2 linked regions of the Pseudoduganella albidiflava genome follow. The protein of the gene in region 1 interacts with the protein of each later gene in a pairwise test. Links are inferred from orthologs where the notes say so. Each region holds a gene or a part of one and is shown on either strand. Other genes may lie near its edges.

Region 1 (10,476 bases):
CTCGACCGACCGTACCTGTGTCGGCGCATCCGCCTGCGCCAGCGCGCCACCGGCCAGCAACAGGCCGCCCATCCACATCCAAGCTTTCAAGTGCATTGCCATCATTTCGATCCGTAGATTCCCGCTGCAGGTCAGGTCAGTGCCGCGGCACCGCCACGCTGCGCCTTTTCCATGTACTCGCGCGACTGCATCTCGACGATGCGCGACACGGTGCGGTGGAATTCGTTGGCCAGCATGCCCGAGGTGTACAGCTCTTCCGGCTCCACCTCGGCGGACATGATCAGCTTCACGCCCTGGTCATAGAACACGTCGATCAGCCAGGTGAAGCGGCGCGCTTCGGACGACTGGCCGGCCGACATCATCGGCACACCGGACAATATCACGGTATGGAACCGGCTGGCGATCTCCAGGTAGTCGTTCTGCGAGCGGGGGCCGCCGCACAGCGTCTGGAAATCGAACCAGATCACGGTACCGGCGCGGCGCAGCGCATGCAGTTCGCGCCCCTCGACCGACACGTGCGAATCTTCTTCCTGCGTATCGGCCAGCCTGGTGAACGCCTCGCGCAGCTTGGCATCGGTGGCCGCGTTCAGCGGCATGTAGTACGCCTGCACCTGTTCCAGCGCGCGCCCGCGGTAGTCCACGCCGGCATCGACGTTCATCACGTCCATGCGATCCTTCAGCAGCGCGATGGTGGGCAGGATGCGGTCGCGGTGCAGGCCGTCCGGGTACAGGGTCGACGGCTCGTAGTTCGAGGTCATGATGAACGACACGCCATTGTCGTACAGCGCCTTCATCAGGTTGTACAGGATCATCGCATCGGCCACGTCGGAGACGTGGAATTCGTCGAAGCAGATCAGCCGGTACTTTTTCGCGATCCGTTTCGCCACCTCGTCGAGCGGGTCGGCGATACCCATCAGCTCGTCGAGCTGGATGTGCACGGCGCGCATGAATTCATGGAAGTGCAGGCGCGTCTTGCGCACCACCGGCACCACCGAATAGAACGAATCCATCAGGAACGATTTGCCGCGGCCCACGCCGCCCCACATGTACACGCCGCGCGGCACGTCGGGACGGTTGATCAGGCGCTTGAAGCTGTTCGAGCGCTGCGCCTTGTATTCCACCCATTCGTCGTAGCATTGCTGCAGCCGTTCCACGGCGCGGCGCTGGGCTTCATCGGGCTTGAAGTTGCGCTGTTCCAGCGCGTGCTGGTAAAACTCGAGGACGTTCATGACAGATTCGGTTCGTACAAAAACACCGGGCCGACAGTGGTGGGTCGATCAACGACCCAGCACGGCCGGCCCGGAGGATATCTAAGACAGGCTTAGAAGTTCAGCGTGCGCTTGTCGACGGCCAGTGCCGCTTCCTTGGTGGCTTCCGACAGCGACGGGTGCGCGTGGCAGATACGGGCGATGTCCTCGGCCGAAGCCTTGAACTCCATCGCCACCACGGCTTCGGAAATCAGCTCGGACGCCATCGGGCCCACGATGTGCACGCCCAGGATCTCGTCGGTGGTTGCATCGGCCAGGAACTTCACCATGCCCGAGGTATCGCCCAGTGCGCGCGCGCGGCCGTTGGCCAGGAACGGGAAGGTACCGGCCTTGTACGCGGTGCCGGCCGCCTTCAGCTGCTGCTCGGTCTTGCCGACCCACGCGATTTCAGGCGACGTGTAGATCACCCATGGAATCGTGTCGAAGTTGGTGTGGCCATGCTGGCCGGCGATACGCTCGGCCACGGCAACGCCCTCTTCTTCCGCCTTGTGCGCCAGCATCGGGCCACGCACCACGTCGCCGATCGCCCATACGTTCGGCAGGTTGGTCTTGCACTCGTCGTCCACGGCGATGAAGCCGCGTTCGTCCAGCGCCAGGCCGGCCTTGTCGGCAGCCAGGCCATTCGTGTTCGGGGTACGGCCGATCGAGACGATCAGCTTGTCGAACATGGCTTCCTGGGCGGCGCCCGACGCGTCCGCGTACTTCACGGTCACGTTGTTCTCGCCCGCGGTCACGGAGTCCACCTTCACGCCCAGGCTGATCTTCAGGCCCTGCTTGGTGAACATCTTGTGCGCTTCCTTGGCGATCTGCTCGTCCACGGCGCCCAGGAAGGTCGGCAGGCCTTCCAGCACGGTCACGTCGGAACCCAGGCGGCGCCACACGGAACCCATTTCCAGGCCGATCACGCCGGCGCCGATCACGCCCAGCTTGGCCGGCACTTCCTCGATGGCCAGCGCGCCCGTGTTCGACAGGATCAGCTTTTCATCGAACGGTGCGCCCGGCAGTGCGCGCGCGTTGGAACCGGTCGCCACGATCACCTGCTTGCCGGTGATGGTCTCGGTAGTCGGGCCGGAGATCTCGATCGGATAGCCCTCGGCACCGGCTGCGCCGCCGAATGCGCCGCGGCCGTGGAAGAAGGTCACCTTGTTTTTCTTGAACAGGTACAGGATGCCGTCGTTGTTCTGCTTCACGACGCCGTTCTTGCGCTTGAGCATCTGGCCCAGGTTCAGCGCCAGGCCGGACACTTCGATGCCGTGCTCCTTGAACGCGTGGCCGGCATGCTCGAAGTGCTCGGACGATTGCAGCAGTGCCTTGGACGGAATGCAGCCGACGTTGGTGCAGGTGCCGCCCGGTGCCGGGCCGCCTTTTTCATTGGCCCATTCATCGATACATGCCACCGAAAAGCCCAGCTGCGCCGCGCGGATTGCCGCGATATAGCCGCCGGGGCCGGCACCGATCACCACTACGTCGAATTGTTTAGTACTCATGTCATTTTCCAATTATGTCGCCGCCGGGAAGAGGTTCTTCCTCCGGGACGAATATCCACAACAGAATGTAAATCACCAGCCCGAAGCCGAACGAGATCGTGAACAGCACGAACACGAGGCGCCAGATCCATGCATCGACACCGGAAGCGCGTCCCAGCCCGCCGCACACGCCGCCCAGCCAGCGGTTGACGCGCGAGCGCCGCAGCCTGGAAAACTCGCTGGCCAGGTCGCCGTCGCCGGCCGGCTGGCCGGGCGCGCCGTCCAGCAGCCGTTCCTTGGCACGCGCGAATTCCGCGTCGGTCAGCGCACCGGCCTGGTGGAGTTCGTGCAGGCGGCGGATTTCGTCGGAGATGGTCATTGTCGGCTCCCAAGGTGCGACGTTGGCTGCCGAGGTCTCGGGGCCTGCCCCCGGGTACCTGGGGACTGCCTCCGGTTTTGCCAATGCCTCGTTAGCGTCGGCATGAAAACCGGTGTCCGACACCTGAAGGTGTCCGACACCGGCTCCGTCCAGCCGCGAGGCCGAACGGACGCCGGTGATTTACCTACTCTTCGATACCGATTACAGGTCCAGCAGCAGGCGCGCCGGATCTTCCAGCGCTTCCTTCATCGCCACCAGGCCCAGCACGGCTTCGCGGCCGTCGATGATACGGTGGTCGTACGACATCGCCAGGTAGTTCATCGGGCGGATCACGATCTGGCCATCCTCCACCACGGCGCGGTCCTTGGTCGCGTGCACGCCCAGGATCGCCGACTGCGGCGGGTTGATGATCGGGGTCGACAGCATGGAGCCGAAGGTACCGCCGTTCGAGATCGAGAACGTGCCGCCGGTCAGGTCGTCCAGCGTCAGCTTGCCTTCCTTGGCTTTCTGGCCGAATTCGCCGATCTTCTTCTCGATCTCGGCGATCGTCATCTGGTCGGCGTTGCGCAGGATCGGCACCACCAGGCCGCGCGGCGAGCCGACGGCGATACCGATGTCGAAGTAGCCGTGGTAGACGATGTCGTTACCGTCGACCGAAGCGTTCAGGATCGGGTACTTCTTCAGGGCGGCCACGGCGGCCTTGACGAAGAACGACATGAAGCCCAGCTTGACGCCGTGCTCTTTCTCGAACTTGTCCTTGTACTTGTTGCGCAGGTCCATCACCGGCTTCATGTTCACCTCGTTGAAGGTGGTCAGGATGGCGTTGGTGGATTGCGATTCGACCAGGCGCTCGGCGATACGGGCGCGCAGGCGGCTCATCGGCACGCGCTCTTCCGGACGGTCGCCCAGGTTCAGGCTGACCGGTGCGGCGATCTTCTGCAGCGCGGGCTTGGCGGCGGCTGGCGCGGCGGCCGGTGCCGGCGCGGCGGCAGGCTTGGCGGAAGCGGCCAGGGCATCGCCCTTGGTCACGCGGCCATCCTTGCCGGAGCCGGACACGTCGGTCGCGGACAGGCCTTTTTCGGACAGGATCTTGGCGGCGGCCGGCATGGCCACGTCGCCTTTCGCGCCACCGGTGGCGGGCGCAGCGGCTGCGGCGGGCGCCGGGGTCGGTGCGGCTTCGGCGGCGACCGGTGCGGCGGAAACAGGGATCGGCGATACCTTGGCAGTGGCTTCGGTGTCGATGATGGCGATCACTTGGTCGGCCACCACGGTGGCGCCGTCGTTCTGAATGATCTGCACGATCACGCCGGCGCTTGGTGCCGGCAGTTCCAGGACCACTTTGTCGGTTTCGATGTCGATCAGGTTTTCATCGCGTGCAACGGTGTCGCCGACGCGCTTGTGCCAGGCCAGCAGGGTCGCTTCGGCGACGGATTCCGACAGCTGAGGAACTTTGACTTCGATTTGTGCCATGTTGTTGTTACTCCGTGAATTCGATAGATGCGTTGCTGCCGCGCGGCCCTCGAAGGGCCGCGCGGCGTACTGTGCTTACTTGGTCAGGATGAAGCCCTTCAGCTTCGAGAACGCCGTTTCCAGCAGTTCTTTCTGCTGGGCGTAGTGCTTGTCGTAGTAGCCGACAGCCGGCGACGCGGAGGCTGGGCGGCCGGCGTACGCCAGGCGCTGGCCCGCTTCCATGGACTCGAAGATGTTGTGCTGGATCTGGAACCATGGACCCTGGTTCTGCGGCTCGTCCTGCGCCCACACCACTTCGGTCAGTGCCGGGAACTTCTTCAGTTCGGCGGCGAACGCCTTGTGCGGGAACGGGTACAGCTGTTCGACACGGATGATGGCCGTATCGGTCTGGCCGCGGGTCTTGCGGGCATTGGCCAGGTCGTAATACACCTTGCCGGAGCAGGCGATCACGCGCTTGACCTTCTTCGCATCGATCTTGTCGTCGGTCTCGCCGATCACGGTCTGGAACGCACCCTTGGCCAGGTCGGACAGCGGCGAACCGGCATCCTTGTTGCGCAGCAGCGATTTCGGGGTCATCACGACCAGCGGCTTGCGGAACTGGCGCACCATCTGGCGGCGCAGCAGGTGGAAGATCTGCGCGGCCGTGGTCGGCTGCACCACCTGCATGTTGTTCTCTGCGCACAGCTGCAGGAAGCGCTCAGGGCGGGCGGACGAGTGTTCCGGACCCTGGCCTTCGTAGCCGTGCGGCAGCAGCATCACCAGGCCGGAGGCGCGGCCCCACTTCACTTCGCCGGAGCTGATGAACTGGTCGATCACCACCTGGGCACCGTTGACGAAGTCGCCGAACTGGGCTTCCCAGATCGTCAGCGTGTTCGGCTCGGCGGTCGAGTAGCCGTATTCGAAGCCCAGCACCGCTTCTTCCGACAGCACGGAGTCGATGACGGTGAACGGTGCCTGGTTTTCGGAGATGTTCTGCAGCGGCACGTAGGTGCCGGCATCCCAGCGCTCGCGGTTCTGGTCGTGCAGCACGGCGTGGCGGTGCGTGAACGTGCCGCGGCCGGCATCCTGGCCGGTCAGGCGCACGGCGTAGCCGGACGATACCAGCGACGCGTAGGCCAGGTGTTCGCCCATGCCCCAGTCCAGGTTCAGTTCACCTTTACCCATGTTGGCGCGGTCGGCCAGCACTTTTTCCACCAGCGAGTGCACCTTGAAGCCTTCCGGCACCGTGGTGATGCGGCCGGCCAGGCGCTTCAGTTCCGTCAGCGGCACGGCGGTGTCGGCCGCGTCGGTCCACTTGCGGTTCAGGAACGGCAGCCAGTCGACGGCGAACTTGTTCTTGAAGTTCGAGATGACCGGATCGACGGTGTGCTTGCCGGCGTCCATCGCATTGCGGTACGCGGCCACCATCTGGTCGCCGCCGTCGGCCGGGATCACGCCCTGGGCCGCCAGCTTGTCGGCGTACAGGCGGCGGGTGCCAGGGTGTTGCGCGATCTTCTTGTACATCAGCGGCTGCGTCAGCGCCGGGGTATCCTGCTCGTTGTGACCCAGCTTGCGGTAGCAGATAATGTCGACGACGATGTCTTTCTGGAACTGCGCGCGGTAGTCCAGCGCGATCTGCGAAGCCAGCACGACCGCTTCAGGATCGTCCGCGTTCACGTGCAGCACCGGTGCCTCGATCATCTTCACGACGTCGGAGCAATAGATCGTCGAACGCGCGTCGCGCGGGTCGGACGTGGTGAAGCCGATCTGGTTGTTGATCACGATGTGCACCGTGCCGCCCGTGCCGTAGCCGCGGGTCTGCGCCAGGTTCAGCGTTTCCATCACCACGCCCTGGCCGGCGAATGCCGCGTCGCCGTGCACCAGGATCGGCAGCACTTGCGCGCCTTGCGTATCGCCGCGGCGGTCCATGCGCGCCTTGACGGAACCTTCGACCACCGGGTTGACGATTTCCAGGTGCGACGGGTTGAACGCCAGCGACAGGTGGACCGGGCCACCGGCGGTGGAGATGTCCGACGAGAAGCCCTGGTGGTATTTCACGTCGCCGGCCGGCAGGTCGTCGCCATGCTTGCCTTCGAATTCTTCGAACAGGTCCTTCGGTGCCTTGCCCAGGGTGTTGACCAGCACGTTCAGGCGGCCGCGGTGGGCCATGCCGATGACGATTTCCTGCACGCCCTTTTCGCCGGCGCGCTGGATGATCTCATCCATCGAGGCGATGAACGTTTCGCCGCCTTCCAGCGAGAAGCGTTTCTGGCCCACGTACTTGGTGTGCAGGTAGCGCTCGAGGCCTTCGGCGGCCGTCAGGCGTTCCAGGATGTGCTTTTTCTTTTCGGCCGTGAAGTTCGGCGTCGAGCGGATCGACTCCAGGCGCTCCTGCAGCCAGCGCTTCTCGGCCGGGTCGGAAATGTACATGAACTCCGCGCCGATCGAACGGGTGTACGTTTCGCGCAGGTAGTTCAGCAGGTCGCGCAGCGATGCGGTTTCCGGACCGAAATAGGTGTTGCTGATGTTGAACACGGTGTCCATGTCCGCGTCGGTGAAACCGTACGAGGTCGGATCCAGTTCCGGGATCGCCGGGCGCTCCTGGCGCTGCAGCGGATCGAGGTTGGCCCAGCGAGAGCCCAGGTAGCGGTAGGCTGCGATCAGCTGGGTGGCGGCCACGCGCTTGCGGCCCATCTCGGCGTCCGCCGTCGCGGTCACGGTGCGGATCGGGCCGGCTTTCGCACGCTCGGCGAACGAAGCGATCACGGAGGAGTGGTTGACGTCGGGTTTGTTCGAGCCGTCGACGGCAGGCACGTGCTGCATCGCGTCGAAATAAGCGCGCCAATTGTCGGGCACGGAGCCCGGGTTTTCCAGGTACGCTTCGTAGAGTTCCTCTACGTACGGCGCATTCCCACCAAACAGGTAGGAGTTGGACGTCTGTTGCTGCATCATTCTTGCTCACCTTTCTTCGCGCTTCGCGAGTATGGGGCGGGTTATACAAACCTTCCGCGACACGGCCTGACCGGTTAGCGGATCGCACATCAAGTTGTGGGGGAAGGACCTCTTTGGTTGCCCGAAAGACAATTTACTTCCAAGCTTCCAGAAATAGCCACTTAGGATAGCACGCTGCCTTGAGATGCAACAACCACCATTGAGTTAATTGGACACTTCTTTCCGGGGGAAACCCGCGGCTTCGGGCCGGCTCCGGTAGACATCCCTTTCTAGATCATTTATTCTACTTCCGGATCCCCCAGGAAGACCGCCATGAGCACGCCCCACACCAAGCAGCCCCGCCCCACCCCCGCCGAACTGGAGATGCTGCGCCTGCTGTATGCGCTGGGCCCGGCCACGGCGAAGCAGGTGCACGCGGCGGCCCTCGATGGCCGTCCCGAGCTGACCTATGCCAACGTGCTGCGGCTGCTCCAGGTCATGCACGGCAAGGGCCTCGTCACACGCGACGAGAGTGCGCGTGCCCATGTGTACGCGCCCGCCGAGGAACAGGATCGCCTGCAGACCCACCTGCTGAAGGACCTGATCCAGAAGGCGTTTGCCGGCTCCGGCAAGGCGCTGGTACTGGCGGCGCTGCGCGGCGGCCACGTCTCGGCCCGCGAGCGCGCCGAGATTTCCGCGCTGCTGGACGAAGAGCGGCTTCCAGACTGAAACTCTTGCTCATCCATGCGCGGCAACCGCGCGTCACATTTTTGTAATTTCATCCATACTTTAGTCACGTTGTTTAAATGGCAGCGTGCCGGCGCGCGGCCATGTTTTCCAGTGTGATTGCCGGCATCCGACAGCACGCAGGCTCGGCAATAACGCGGTAATAACAACAAGTACTTCGGGGAGATCGCATGGAAAGCGCGGCAGCGCTCGTCGGTAATCTGCCATTACGGGACGTCATCGACCTGCTGGCCGGGACTTTCTATGTAATGGACGAGTCCGGCTACTTTGTCTTATGGAACCGTCAACTCGAGCAGGTGACCGGGCTGTCGGCCGAGCGCCTGCGCTCGATCCACATGCTCGAGCTGTTCGAGCCGGACATGCGCGCCCGGGTCGCGCGCGCATTCTGCGCCGTGTTCCAGAGCGACGAGCGGGTGCAGGTGGAAGCGCGGGTGCGTAACGCCAATGGCGGCACCACGCCTTTCCTGTTCGTCGGTTCGCGGCTGTCGATCGTCGGCGACGGCCGCTACCTGTGCGGCATGGGTGTCGACCTGACGCGGCATTATCGCCAGCGCGACAAGCTCGAACTGTTCGAGCGTGCGCTGATGGCCGCCAACAACGGCATCGTCATCACGCGCCATGAAGGGCGCGACAATCCGATCGAGTACGTCAACCCGGCGTTCGAGCGCATCAGCGGCTATGCCGCCGTGGAAGCCATCAACCACGATTCGCGCTTCATGGCCGCGCACGGCATGGACGACGACCAGCGCACCTACCTCGCGAATGCGATCGCGGAACACCGCACCGCCACCGTGGTCTTCCGCAACAAGCGCAAGAGCGGCGAGCTGTTCTGGAACCACCTGTCGGTCACGCCGGTGCGCGACGCGGGCGGCCATGTCACGCATTTCATCGGCATCATCGAGGACATCACCTCCCTGAAGCAGCGCACGGCCCAGCTCGAACACCTGGTCACGCACGATCCGCTGACCGGGCTGGCGAACCGCCTGCTGCTGCGCGACCGGCTCGAGCACGCGGTGCAGGCGGCCCAGCGCAACCAGGAAAAGGTGGCCGTGATCCTGATGGACTTGAACAAGTTCAAGGAAATCAACGACACGATGGGCCATTCGGCCGGCGACCAGGTACTCAAATGCGTCGCCCAGCGCCTGCAATCGGCGCTGCGCGAATCGGACACGGTGGCGCGCCTGGGCGGCGATGAATTCGTGATGGTGCTGGCGGCGCAGCCCAACATGCGCTACACGCTGAAGATGATCGAGCGGATCCGGCGCGCGATGGCGCCGGAAATGGACATCGACGGCCGCATGCTGTCGGTGGGCGCCAGCATGGGCGTGGCGGTCTGGCCGGACGACGGCCGAACGCCGGGCGAGCTGCTGCAGGCGGCCGATACGGCGATGTACGAGGGCAAGCACGGCGGACCGGATGCCGTGCACTTCTATTCGCGCGGCATGGCGGACAACTCGGCCGCCCGCCAGCGCATGGAAGTGGCACTGCGCGAAGCGCTGGAACGGGATGATCTCTACCTGCTGTTCCAGCCGCACGTGGCCGTCGACAGCGGCAAGATCCTGGGCGTGGAGGCGCTGCTGCGCTGGCGCCACCCGGAACGGGGCGAGCTGCTGCCGGCCGACTTCCTGCCCGACGCGGAGGAAAGCGGCCTGATCGTGCTGCTCGGGCGGCGCGTGCTGGAAGACGTGTGCTCCACGCTGCGCCGGCTGGCCGAACTGGGCTTTCCGGACCTGCCGATTTCCATCAACACATCGTCGCGCGAGTTTTCCCAGCGCGACTACCTGCCCCACATCGCCAGGCGCGTGGCGCACCACGGCGTGAACCCGGCCAGCCTCACGTTGGAAATGCGCGAGGAACAATTGATGAACAACCCGGAACAGGCCACGCGGCTGGCCAATGGCCTGCAGGAACTGGGCATCCGCCTGTCTGTGGATGAATTCGGCGCCGGCATGAACAACCTGTTCTGCCTGCGCCAGCTTCCCGTCAGCCAGTTGAAGATGACGCGCCAGCGCGTGCAGGAAATCGACGGCATCCCCGGCAGCGGCGCGCTGGCCAAGACCATGCTCGACATCGGCAACAACCTCAACATCCGCGTGGTGGCCACCGGTGTCGAAACGCGCGACCAGCACGACTTCCTGGCCGCCAACGGCTGCACCAGCGTGCAGGGCAACTACATCAGCCAGCCGATGACGCGGCCCGCGCTGGAGGAATGGCTGGCGGCGCATTGAGCGGGAGG
Region 2 (10,581 bases), 490 kb from region 1 along the record:
GTCCCGCCCGGCACTGCCGGGCTTCAAGGTCTGGGCTCGAGACTTGAGACTTGAGACTTCAGGCTTCAGGCTTCACCTGGTAATCCTCGGGTGCCGCGAACAATGCCGGATCCGGCTCGCCGCGCTCGAGGTCACTGATGGCGATGACGGATTCGCCTTTCGGGTCGCTGTTCCTGACATGCAGCGTCAGACCCAGTTCCTTCGACGTCCAGCTTTCGGTGACGATCTCGAAGCTGCCCGCAGCGGTCCTGATCCGCTGCCGGGTGCTCTCCCCGGTCGCCGTCACGCCTTCGATATCGCGTTCTCCCAATGACTCCACCGGCGGCCTGGCTTCAGCCTTGCGCAGCGCGGGTGCCGACATGTCGATGACCGGCGCGACCCGCCTTGCCGCCCGCCTCGTGACCAGCCGGTTGCGGTGATCCAGCACGATCACCGCGCCATCGGTGTCGATGATGAACGAGTGGGTCGGGTTGCCCTCGCCGTCCAGCAGGTCGCGGCGCGCCCTGCCGGCGCTGTCGCGGTACAGCTTCGTCACGGTCCGGTGGGTCGCTTCGGCGCCGCCGCGCTGCTGGCGGCGCATCGTCAACGTGTGCGTGGCGCTGTAGGGCTGGTCGACGACGAGCGGGCGTCCCGCTGGCGCGGCCGGCCGGTCGGCGGACACGCCGGCGCCGGCATCCGCCGACCACGCGCTGGCCGACAGCAGGCCGGCCAGCAGGATTGCGATGAAACGCTTGTTCATGGGGCCTTTCCGGGTAAAGAATGACAATACGGCGAAACTTGCCATCTTAGCATCTTGCCAGGCCCTTAAAATGCGCGGATCGTCACACCCACCGGATCATCCATCGGCACGTTCCCTGGTGTGGAACCTGCCTTCCGGCACCGCCTCCGGCGTTGCGGAGCGGCGATGCTACAGTGGCGGACGGGCCCGGCTCACCCAGGCCTGCACCGATTCGCGGGCCCACTGGCGCGCGGCATAGTCGCGCAGTGCCGGCGGCACGTCATCGCCGTTCAGCACCAGCCGGTTCAGCATCAGGGCCAGGTCCACGTCCGCGATGGTCCAGGCGCCGAACAGATGGTCGCCGCCGTGGTCCAGCAGCGCCTGCGCAGCCTTGAACAACTTGTCCGCGGCTGCCTCGGCGGCGGCGGACAGGGGTGCATCGGCCGGGCCGTAGAACACCACGTTGGTCGAGCGCTCCTGCCGTATCGGCAGCAGGTCGCTCCTGATCCAGGCCTGTACCTGGCGCGCGCGGGCACGGGTCTTCAGGTCCGCCGGATACAGGGCGGGCTCGGGCTGCAGCTCTTCCAGGTATTCCGTGATGGCGGACGACTCCGACAGCGCGAAGTCGCCATCGACCAGCGTGGGAACGCGCTGCGTCAGCGACTGTGCGGCATATTCCTCGCCACGATTGGCGCCGGTCTCCAGGTCGACTGTCTTCAACGCGAACGGAATGCGCTTTTCCGTCAGCGCGACGAAGACGGACATGGCATAGGGACTGGTGAACCGGGCATCGGCGAACAGCAGCATGGGTTTCCTTGGTGTCGATGGTTGAACGGACATCGACAATAGCATCGCATTGGGCGCCCGCGCAATGAACGTGACCGGCGTAGCCAGGAGCGGGACGGATTGCCGATACAGCGCATTCACTTCCCGCGCACGCCCGCACCGCTTACCGCTCCTGCGGCGGAATGGCGACGATCGCGGCGGCGAATGCCGCATGCGCGGCGGGATCGACAGGCCGGTATTTCGGCGCCGTGCGCGCCGGATCCTTGCCGAGGTAATTGTCGCCCTTCCAGTTGCGCGCCGGCCGCACGGGCCGCGGCATGAAGCCGCCGCCGCAGTTCGGACAGACGTTCCGCAGCAAGCCGTCCACGCAGTCGGCACAGAAGGTGCATTCATAGCTGCAGATGCGTGCGTCCGTCGCGTGCGGGGGCAGGGCCTTGTCGCAGTGTTCGCAGCTGGGCCTGAGTTCGAGCATGGCATCTCCTTTCATCGAGGAGCCGATGATAGGCCGGCCGCGATTGACAGGAATGACAGCGATGGTTGAATATCTGCCACATGCCGCGCTCTCCTGCCCTGCCCGCCCCACCGGCCGCATTCATCACAGCGCCCGCACCCGTCGCTCCGGTGGCACCCATTGCACCGACCGCACCGACCGCACCGGTCGTACCTGTCAATGTCTGGCTGCTGGTGTTTCCCGGCTTCCTGCTGCTCGATGCCACCGGGCCGGTCCAGGTCTTCGCCAGCGCCAACGACGAGGCGCGCGATGCCGGCCAGCCCGAGCCCTACCGCATCCACCTGGTCGCACGGGGCGGTGGCGCCGTTGCCTCGTCGGCCGGCGTGAGCGTGTTGGCGGCGCCGTTGCCGCGGCGGGGACTCGCGGGCGGTACGCTGGTGGTCTCCGGGGGGGCGGCGTGTCCTTGCCCTCGTCCGCGACGCCGGAAGGACGCGCGCTGTTGCGCTGGGTGGCCCGCGCGGGAGAGGACGCGGCGCGCTGCTGCTCCGTCTGCACCGGCGCCTTCGTGCTGGCGCGCGCCGGCTTGCTGGATGGCCGCCGCGCCGTCACGCACTGGCAGGACGTCTCCGCGCTGCGCGAACAGCATCCGCTGGTCGACGTGCAGGACGACGCCATCCACGTCCGCGACGGCAAGTTCCGCACTTCCGCCGGCATCAGTGCCGGCATGGACCTGGCGCTCAGCCTCGTCGAGGAAGACCTTGGCCGCGCCGCCGCGCTGGCGGTGGCCCGGCGCATGGTGCTGTTCCTGAAGCGCCCCGGCGGCCAGCGGCAGTTCAGCGCCGAGCTGCTGGCCCAGTCGGTGCCGGACGGCGTCACCGCGCAACTGACCGCATGGCTGCGCCCCCGCCTCGCCCGGCAGTTGGACGTCGACCAGATGGCATCCGCTTGCGCCCTCTCCGTCCGCACGCTGCACCGCAGGCTGCGGCAGGAGGCGGACGTCACGCCGGCGCAATTGCTCGCCCGCCTGCGCATGGAACTGGCGTGCAGCCTGCTGGAACGGCCGCGCATGACGGTCAAGGAAGCCGCCCGGCGCAGCGGCCACGGAAGCGAATACAACCTGCGCCGCGCCTTCATGCAGCACCTCGGCGTGCTGCCCAGCGAGTACCAGGCCCGCTTCGCCTGAATGCTGCAAGAAAACCGGTGGCTTCATGGGGAGTTCGTGGAGCATGCACCGCGCCCATACAGCGGTGATGGCATGCATGCCATCGCTCCCTCCAGGCTCCAATTGTTTTGCACCATTTCCTAGAAAATGGGACCTGTCACTGAATGCCGCTTGAATAAGCCAACCCCAAGTGCAGATGCTGGGGTGAATGCATGCGCTTTCAAAGCGTCGGGTAACGCTTGACCAAGCGGCATTTGAGCCTGTCGCAGGATTTCCCATTTGCAACTTTTCCGGAAAATGGAGCCTGTCACCGGTTTCGGGCAATAAAAACGCCACCCGAAGGTGGCGTTTGGGGTGCTGCGGGGAAGCCGGGATCAGCGCTTGCGCATCGGCGGCAGGTCCGTGCACACGCCTTCATACACTTCGGCGGCCATGCCGATCGATTCGCCAAGGGTCGGGTGCGGGTGGATCGTCTTGCCGATGTCGGTGCCGTCGGCGCCCATCTCGATGGCCAGCGCGATCTCGCCGATCATGTCGCCGGCATGCGTGCCGACGATGGTGCCGCCCACGATGCGGTGCGTTTCAGCGTCGAACAGCACTTTCGTGAAGCCTTCGTCGCGGCCGTTGGCCACGGCGCGGCCCGAAGCGGCCCACGGGAAGTGGCCCTTCTCGACCTTGATGCCCTTGGCCTTCGCTTCGTCTTCCGTCAGGCCGACCCATGCCACTTCCGGATCGGTGTAGGCGACCGACGGGATCACCGAAGCATCGAAGTGCGACTTCTGGCCGACGGCTGCTTCAGCGGCCACGTGGCCTTCATGCACGGCCTTGTGCGCCAGCATCGGCTGGCCCACCAGGTCGCCGATGGCGAAGATGTGCGGCACGTTGGTGCGCATCTGGCTGTCGACGTTGATGAAGCCGCGGTCGGTCACCTGCACGCCGGCCTTGTCGGCGGCGATCTTCTTGCCGTTCGGGCTGCGGCCCACGGCCACCAGGACCATGTCGTAGATCTGCGGCTCCGGTGCGGTGGCGCCGGCTTCGGCGGCTTCGAACGTGACCTTGATCCCTTCCGGCAGCGCTTCCACGCCGACGGTCTTGGTCTTGGTCATGATGTTGTCGAAGCGGTGCGCGTTGTACTTCTGCCAGACCTTGACGGCATCGCGGTCGGCGCCCTGCATCAGGCCATCCATCATCTCGACCACGTCGATGCGCGCGCCGAAGGTGGAATACACGGTGGCCATTTCCAGGCCGATGATGCCGCCGCCGATCACCAGCATGCGCTTCGGCATGAAGCGCAGTTCCAGCGCGCCGGTCGAATCGACGATGCGCGGATCTTCCGGCACGAATGGCAGCTTGACGACAGCGGAGCCGGCCGCGATGATCGCCTGCTTGAACTGCACGACCTTCTTGACGCCATCGGCGCCGGTGACCTCGATGTGGTTCGGGCTGACGAACTGGCCAACGCCCTGCACCACCTGCACCTTGCGCGCCTTGGCCATGCCGGACAGGCCGCCGGTCATCTTCGAGATCACGCCTTCCTTGTACTTGCGCACTTCGTCGATGTCGACTTCCGGCCGGGCGAACTTCACGCCATGCTTGCCCAGGTGGGCCGTCTCGTCGATCACGGAAGCCAGGTGCAGCAGCGCCTTCGACGGGATGCAGCCCACGTTCAGGCACACGCCGCCCAGCGTCGCATAGCGCTCGACGATCACGGTGTTCTGGCCCAGGTCGGCGGCACGGAATGCGGCCGAGTAGCCGCCGGGGCCGCCGCCCAGCACCATCATGTCGCACTGGATGTCGACATTGCCGGAGTACGAACCGGCTGCCGGCGCGGGACCGGACGATGCCGGTGCCGCGGCCGGTGCCGGCACGGCAGGGCCGCCGTACACCGGTGCCGCCTGGCCCGGGGCCTCTCCTTTTTCGGCAGGCGTGGCAACCGGCGCTGCGGGAACGCCAGCCGGTGCCGGTGCAGCAGCAGGAGCAGCAGCACCCGCGGCTTCCTCCAGCAACAGCAGCAGCGAACCTTCGCTCACCTTGTCGCCCACCTTGAACTTCAGCTCCTTGACGACGCCGGCGTGCGTGGCCGGGATCTCCATGGATGCCTTGTCCGATTCCACGGTGGCGATCGACTGGTCGACCTTGATGGTGTCGCCCACCTTGACGATCACCTCGATGACTTCGACTTCCTTGAAGTCGCCGATATTCGGTACTTTTACCTCAACGATGCTCATGTAGCGGGCTCCTTACAGCAGCACTTTGCGCATGTCGCCCAGCACTTCTGCCAGGTAGACTGCGAAGCGGGCACCGGACGCGCCGTCGACCACGCGGTGGTCGTACGACAGCGACAGCGTCATCATCAGGCGCGGCACGAACTGCTTGCCGTCCCACACCGGCTTCATCGAAGCCTTCGACAGGCCGAGGATCGCCACTTCCGGCGCATTCACGATCGGGGTGAAGTGCGAGCCGCCGATACCGCCCAGCGACGAGATGGTGAACGTGGCACCCTGCATGTCGGCCGGCTTCAGCTTGCCTTCGCGCGCCGCCAGCGACAGTTCCGTCATTTCGCGGGCGATCTGCGACACGCTCTTCTGGTCGGCATTCTTCACCACCGGTACCACCAGGCCTTGCGGCGTGTCGGCGGCGAAGCCGATGTTGTAGTACTTCTTCAGGATCAGGTTCTCGCCCTTCGCGTCCAGCGAGGAATTGAACGCCGGGTATTTCTTCAGCGCCGCGGCCGATGCCTTGATGACGAAGGCCAGCATCGTCAGCTTGGCGGCATCCTTGTTCTTCGCGTTGGCGTTGTTAGTCTCGACACGGAACGCTTCCAGGTCGGTGATATCCGCATCCTCGAACTGCGTCACGTGCGGGATCATCACCCAGTTGCGGTGCAGGTTCGGGCCGGAGATCTTCTTGATGCGCGGCAGCGGCTGCAGTTCCGTTTCGCCGAACTTCGAGAAGTCCAGCGACGGCCATGGCAGCAGGTTCAGGCCCGCACCACCGCCACCAGCCGCGGCCGGAGCCGCGGTCGGCGCGGCAGCCGCGCCGGCAATCACGCCCTTCACGTAGTTCTGCACGTCCTGCTGGGTGATGCGGCCTTTCGGACCGGTGCCCGGCACCTTCGCCACGTCCACGCCCAGTTCGCGGGCGAACTTGCGGACCGACGGCGATGCGTGGGCCAGCTTGCCCGATACCGCCGGGGCTGCCGGAGCGGCGGCAGGCGCCGGTGCAGGAGCAGCGGCAGGAGCAGGTGCTGGAGCAGCAGCGGCAGGTGCCGGAGCAGCAGCAGCAGCGGCAGGCGCGGGAGCGGCGGCGGCAGGAGCAGCCGAGCCGCCGGTCGATTCCACCACCAGCACCAGCGAACCCTCGGCCACCTTGTCGCCGACCTTGACCTTGATTTCCTTGACCACGCCGTCGTGCGACGACGGGATTTCCATCGAGGCCTTGTCGGACTCCACGGTGATCAGCGACTGGTCCTTCTTGATCGTGTCGCCCACCTTGACCATCAGCTCGATGACTTCGACTTCCTTGAAGTCGCCGATGTCCGGCACCTTGACGTCGACCGGGCCGGCGGCGGCTGCCGGAGCGGCGGCCGGCGCTGGCGCTGGAGCCGGCGCGGCAGCAGCGGCAGGCGCCGGTGCCGGCGCGGCGGCGGCGGGAGCCGGAGCAGCGGCGGCCGCACCCTCGGCTTCGACCAGCAACAGCAGCGAACCCTCGGCGACCTTGTCGCCGACCTTGACCTTGATTTCCTTGATGACCCCGGCCGACGACGATGGAATCTCCATCGATGCCTTGTCCGATTCAACGGTGATCAGCGACTGGTCGACCTTGATCGTGTCGCCGACCTTCACCATCAGCTCGATGACCTCGACTTCCTTGAAATCACCGATATCCGGGACTTTGACTTCCACAATGCTCATAGCGTTTGCTCCGTATTCTCGTTATTGGGTCACCGGATTGGGCTTGTTCGGGTTCAGGCCATATTTCACGACAGCCTGTTCCACCACGGCGAGGTCGATCTTGCCCTCGTCGGCCAGCGAACGGAGCGCGGCAACCGTGATGTAGTAACGGTTCACCTCGAAGAACTCGCGCAGCTTGGCGCGGCTGTCCGAGCGGCCGAAGCCGTCGGTGCCCAGCACGCGGTAGGTGCGGTCCTTCGGCATGAAGGCGCGGATCTGCTCGGCGTACAGGCGCATGTAGTCGGTCGTGGCGATGATCGGGCCCTGCGTATCCTTCAGCAGGCCGGTGACGTACGGCACGCGCTGTTCCTTGGTCGGATTGACGAGGTTCCAGCGCTCGGCATCCTGGCCGTCGCGCGCCACCAGCGTCAGCGACGGCGCGGACCACACGTCGGCGGCGATGCCCCAGTCCTTCTCCAGCAGCTCGGCGGCGAAGATGGACTCGCGCAGGATCGTGCCCGAGCCGATCAGCTGCACGCGCTGGCCGGCGTTCGCGGCGCCTTCCTGCAGCAGGTACATGCCCTTCAGGATGCCCTCTTCCTGGCCAGCCTTCAGGCCCGGATGAGCGTAGTTCTCGTTCATGATGGTGATGTAGTAGAACACGTCTTCCTGTTCCGTCACCATGCGGCGCAGGCCGTCATGGATGATCACCGCCAGCTCGTGGCCGAAGGTCGGGTCGTACGGCAGGCAGTTCGGGATCGCCGCGGCGAACAGGTGGCTGTGGCCATCCTCGTGCTGCAGGCCTTCGCCGTTCAGCGTGGTACGGCCGGCGGTGCCGCCCATCATGAAGCCGCGGGCACGCATGTCGCCCGCCGCCCAGGCCAGGTCGCCCACGCGCTGCATGCCGAACATCGAGTAGTACGTGAAGAACGGGATCATCACGCGGTTGTTGGTCGAGTACGACGTGGCCGCCGCGATCCACGAGCTCATGCCGCCCGCTTCGTTGATGCCTTCCTGCAGGATCTGGCCGGCCTTGTCTTCGCGGTAGTACATCACCTGGTCCTTGTCGACCGGCTCGTACAGCTGCCCCTGCTGGTTGAAGATGCCGATCTGGCGGAACAGGCCTTCCATGCCGAAGGTACGCGATTCGTCGACCAGGATCGGCACCACGCGCGGGCCCAGGCTCTGGTCGCGCAGCAGCGCGGTGATGATGCGCACGAACGACTGGGTCGTCGAGATTTCGCGGCCTTCCGCGGTCGGCTCCAGCACGTTCTTGAACGCTTCCAGCGGCGGCACGACCAGCGTTTCATCGGCCTTCATGCGGCGCGCCGGCAGGTAGCCACCCAGGGCCTTGCGGCGCTCGTGCAGGTACTTCATTTCAGGCGCGTCGTCGGACGGCTTGAAGAACGGGATCTCGGCCAGCTTGTCGTCCGGGATAGGAATGTTGAAACGGTCGCGCATTTCGCGGATCGCCTCGTCGTCCAGCTTCTTGGTCTGGTGGGCGGTGTTGCGCGCCTCGCCGGACTTGCCCATGCCGTAGCCCTTGACGGTCTTCACCAGCAGCACGGTCGGCTTGCCCTGGGCTTCCTGCGCCACCTTGAACGCGGCGTAGATCTTGTGCGGGTCGTGGCCGCCGCGGGTCAGGCGCCAGATGTCGTCGTCGCTCATGTTGGCGACCATTTCCAGCAGCTTCGGATGCTTGCCGAAGAAGTGCTTGCGCACGTAGGCGCCATCCTTGGCCTTGTAGTTCTGGTATTCGCCGTCCAGCGTTTCCATCATCACGCGCTGCAGGATGCCTTCCTTGTCCTTGGCCAGCAGCTCGTCCCAGCCCGGGCCCCAGATGACTTTCACGACGTTCCAGCCGGCGCCGCGGAATTCGCCTTCCAGCTCCTGGATGATCTTGCCGTTGCCGCGCACCGGGCCGTCCAGGCGCTGCAGGTTGCAGTTGACGACGATGACCAGGTTGTCCAGCATTTCACGGGCGGCCATGCCGATCGCGCCCAGCGATTCCGGCTCGTCCATCTCGCCGTCGCCGCAGAAGGCCCAGACCTTGCGGCCGTCGGTGTTGGCGATGCCGCGCGCGTGCAGGTACTTCAGGAAGCGCGCCTGGTAGATCGCCATCAGCGGGCCCAGGCCCATCGACACGGTGGGGAACTGCCAGAAGTCCGGCATCAGTTTCGGGTGCGGATACGACGACAGGCCACGGCCGTCGACTTCCTTGCGGAAGTTGATCAGCTGGTCTTCGGTCAGGCGGCCTTCCAGGTAGGCGCGCGCGTACACGCCGGGCGACGAGTGGCCCTGGATGTACAGCAGGTCGCCGCCGTGCTCTTCGCTCGCGGCTTTCCAGAAGTGGTTGAAGCCGATGCCCAGCATGTTCGCCAGCGAAGCGAACGAGGACAGGTGGCCACCCAGGTCGCCATCGGCACGGTTGGCGCGCACCACCATCGCCATCGCGTTCCAGCGCATCCACGAGCGCAGGCGCTCTTCGTATTCCAGGTTGCCCGGGCAGTGCGCGCCCACGTCGGCGGGGATGGTGTTCACATACGCGGTATTGGCGGAGAACGGGATGTCGGCGCCGCGGCGGCGCGCCAGGTCGACCAGGCGCTCCATCAGGTACTGGGCGCGTTCCGGCCCTTCATTCTGCAATACAGCCTCGAGTGCCTCGAGCCATTCCTTGGTTTCCAGTGCGTCCGGATCGTTGGCGGTTTGGGCCGTGACCTGGTCAAGTTGAGCTGACATCTATCTAGTCTCCTGAGTGATTGGCCCGAACCGATCCGGTGATCGTGGCGGACGCGAGGGGTGATTATTTACCAAGACTTTTACAAAGTGCGGAGATTCTAACAGTGAATTTAGCCTTTTTCAAAATACGAAAGCTGTTTTTATAATGTGAAATTTCCCTATGTGGAAATGCTGCAATGCCGCATAAATGCGCAGTTCCCAATCAGTTTCCGTGATCAAAAAATCACTTTTATGAGCACGTTCAAACTGCTTTTGGTTCCACCGCCAAAGGCCACCCCAACGCGTGCATGGTTACCTGGCAGCGACCGATCCGGCTGCGGCGCCGGCAATGGACTGCATGAAGCCCCAGCGCGGCGCAACGCGCCTTTATAATGACGGTCTTTCATCCCACCTTAGTCCATCACCATGTCTGCCCAACTCATCGACGGAATCGCCCTCTCCCAAAAACTGCGCGCCGAAATCGCTTCCCGCGCTGCCGCATTGACCGCCAGCGGCAAGCAGCCCGGCCTGGCCGTGATCCTGGTGGGCGAAGACCCTGCCAGCCAGGTCTATGTGCGCAACAAGGTGAAGGCATGCGGCGACGTGGGCATCCACTCCGTGCTGGAGAAATACGATGCCGACCTGGCGGAGCAGGCGCTGCTGGACCGCATTGCAGCATTGAATGCCGATCCGGCCATCCATGGCATCCTGGTACAGATGCCGCTGCCGAAGCACATCAACCCGCACAAGGTCATCGAAGCGATCGCCACGTCGAAGGATGTGGATGGTTACTCGGTGCTGTCGGCCGGCGAGCTGATGACGGGCCTGGAAGGCTTCCGTCCCTGCACGCCGT

Evidence for each region.
Region 2: the proteins of odhB (region 1) and lpdA interact in binary tests that used the Escherichia coli proteins (3 or more experiments, as listed by UniProt). The link is inferred for Pseudoduganella albidiflava from one-to-one orthologs.

What each region holds. Positions count from the first base shown.
Region 1 is NZ_CP036401.1:1,393,444-1,403,919, reverse strand. Bases 2,450-5,266 are described here. They hold odhB (2-oxoglutarate dehydrogenase complex dihydrolipoyllysine-residue succinyltransferase), read right to left. Parts: upstream 4,584-5,266; coding sequence 3,315-4,583; downstream 2,450-3,314. Other genes in these bases: EYF70_RS05965 (2-oxoglutarate dehydrogenase E1 component), read right to left, coding at 4,659-5,266; EYF70_RS05975 (PspC domain-containing protein), read right to left, coding at 2,757-3,113; lpdA (dihydrolipoyl dehydrogenase), read right to left, coding at 2,450-2,755. Outside these bases: EYF70_RS05990 (hypothetical protein), read right to left, coding at 1-96; cell division protein ZapE, read right to left, coding at 132-1,229; more of lpdA, read right to left, coding at 1,322-2,449; more of EYF70_RS05965, read right to left, coding at 5,267-7,514; EYF70_RS05960 (BlaI/MecI/CopY family transcriptional regulator), read left to right, coding at 7,827-8,222; EYF70_RS05955 (putative bifunctional diguanylate cyclase/phosphodiesterase), read left to right, coding at 8,411-10,468. UniProt on the Escherichia coli protein: E2 component of the 2-oxoglutarate dehydrogenase (OGDH) complex which catalyzes the second step in the conversion of 2-oxoglutarate to succinyl-CoA and CO(2).
Region 2 is NZ_CP036401.1:906,201-916,781, reverse strand. What follows is about bases 2,919-5,840. They hold lpdA (dihydrolipoyl dehydrogenase), read right to left. Parts: upstream 5,346-5,840; coding sequence 3,492-5,345; downstream 2,919-3,491. Other genes in these bases: aceF (dihydrolipoyllysine-residue acetyltransferase), read right to left, coding at 5,358-5,840; EYF70_RS03835 (GlxA family transcriptional regulator), read left to right, coding at 2,919-3,138. In the rest of the region: EYF70_RS03850 (hypothetical protein), read right to left, coding at 59-739; yfcF (glutathione transferase), read right to left, coding at 908-1,525; EYF70_RS03840 (DUF1272 domain-containing protein), read right to left, coding at 1,668-1,976; more of EYF70_RS03835, read left to right, coding at 2,419-2,918; more of aceF, read right to left, coding at 5,841-7,031; aceE (pyruvate dehydrogenase (acetyl-transferring), homodimeric type), read right to left, coding at 7,053-9,749; bifunctional methylenetetrahydrofolate dehydrogenase/methenyltetrahydrofolate cyclohydrolase FolD, read left to right, coding at 10,155-10,581. UniProt on the Escherichia coli protein: Lipoamide dehydrogenase is a component of the glycine cleavage system as well as of the alpha-ketoacid dehydrogenase complexes.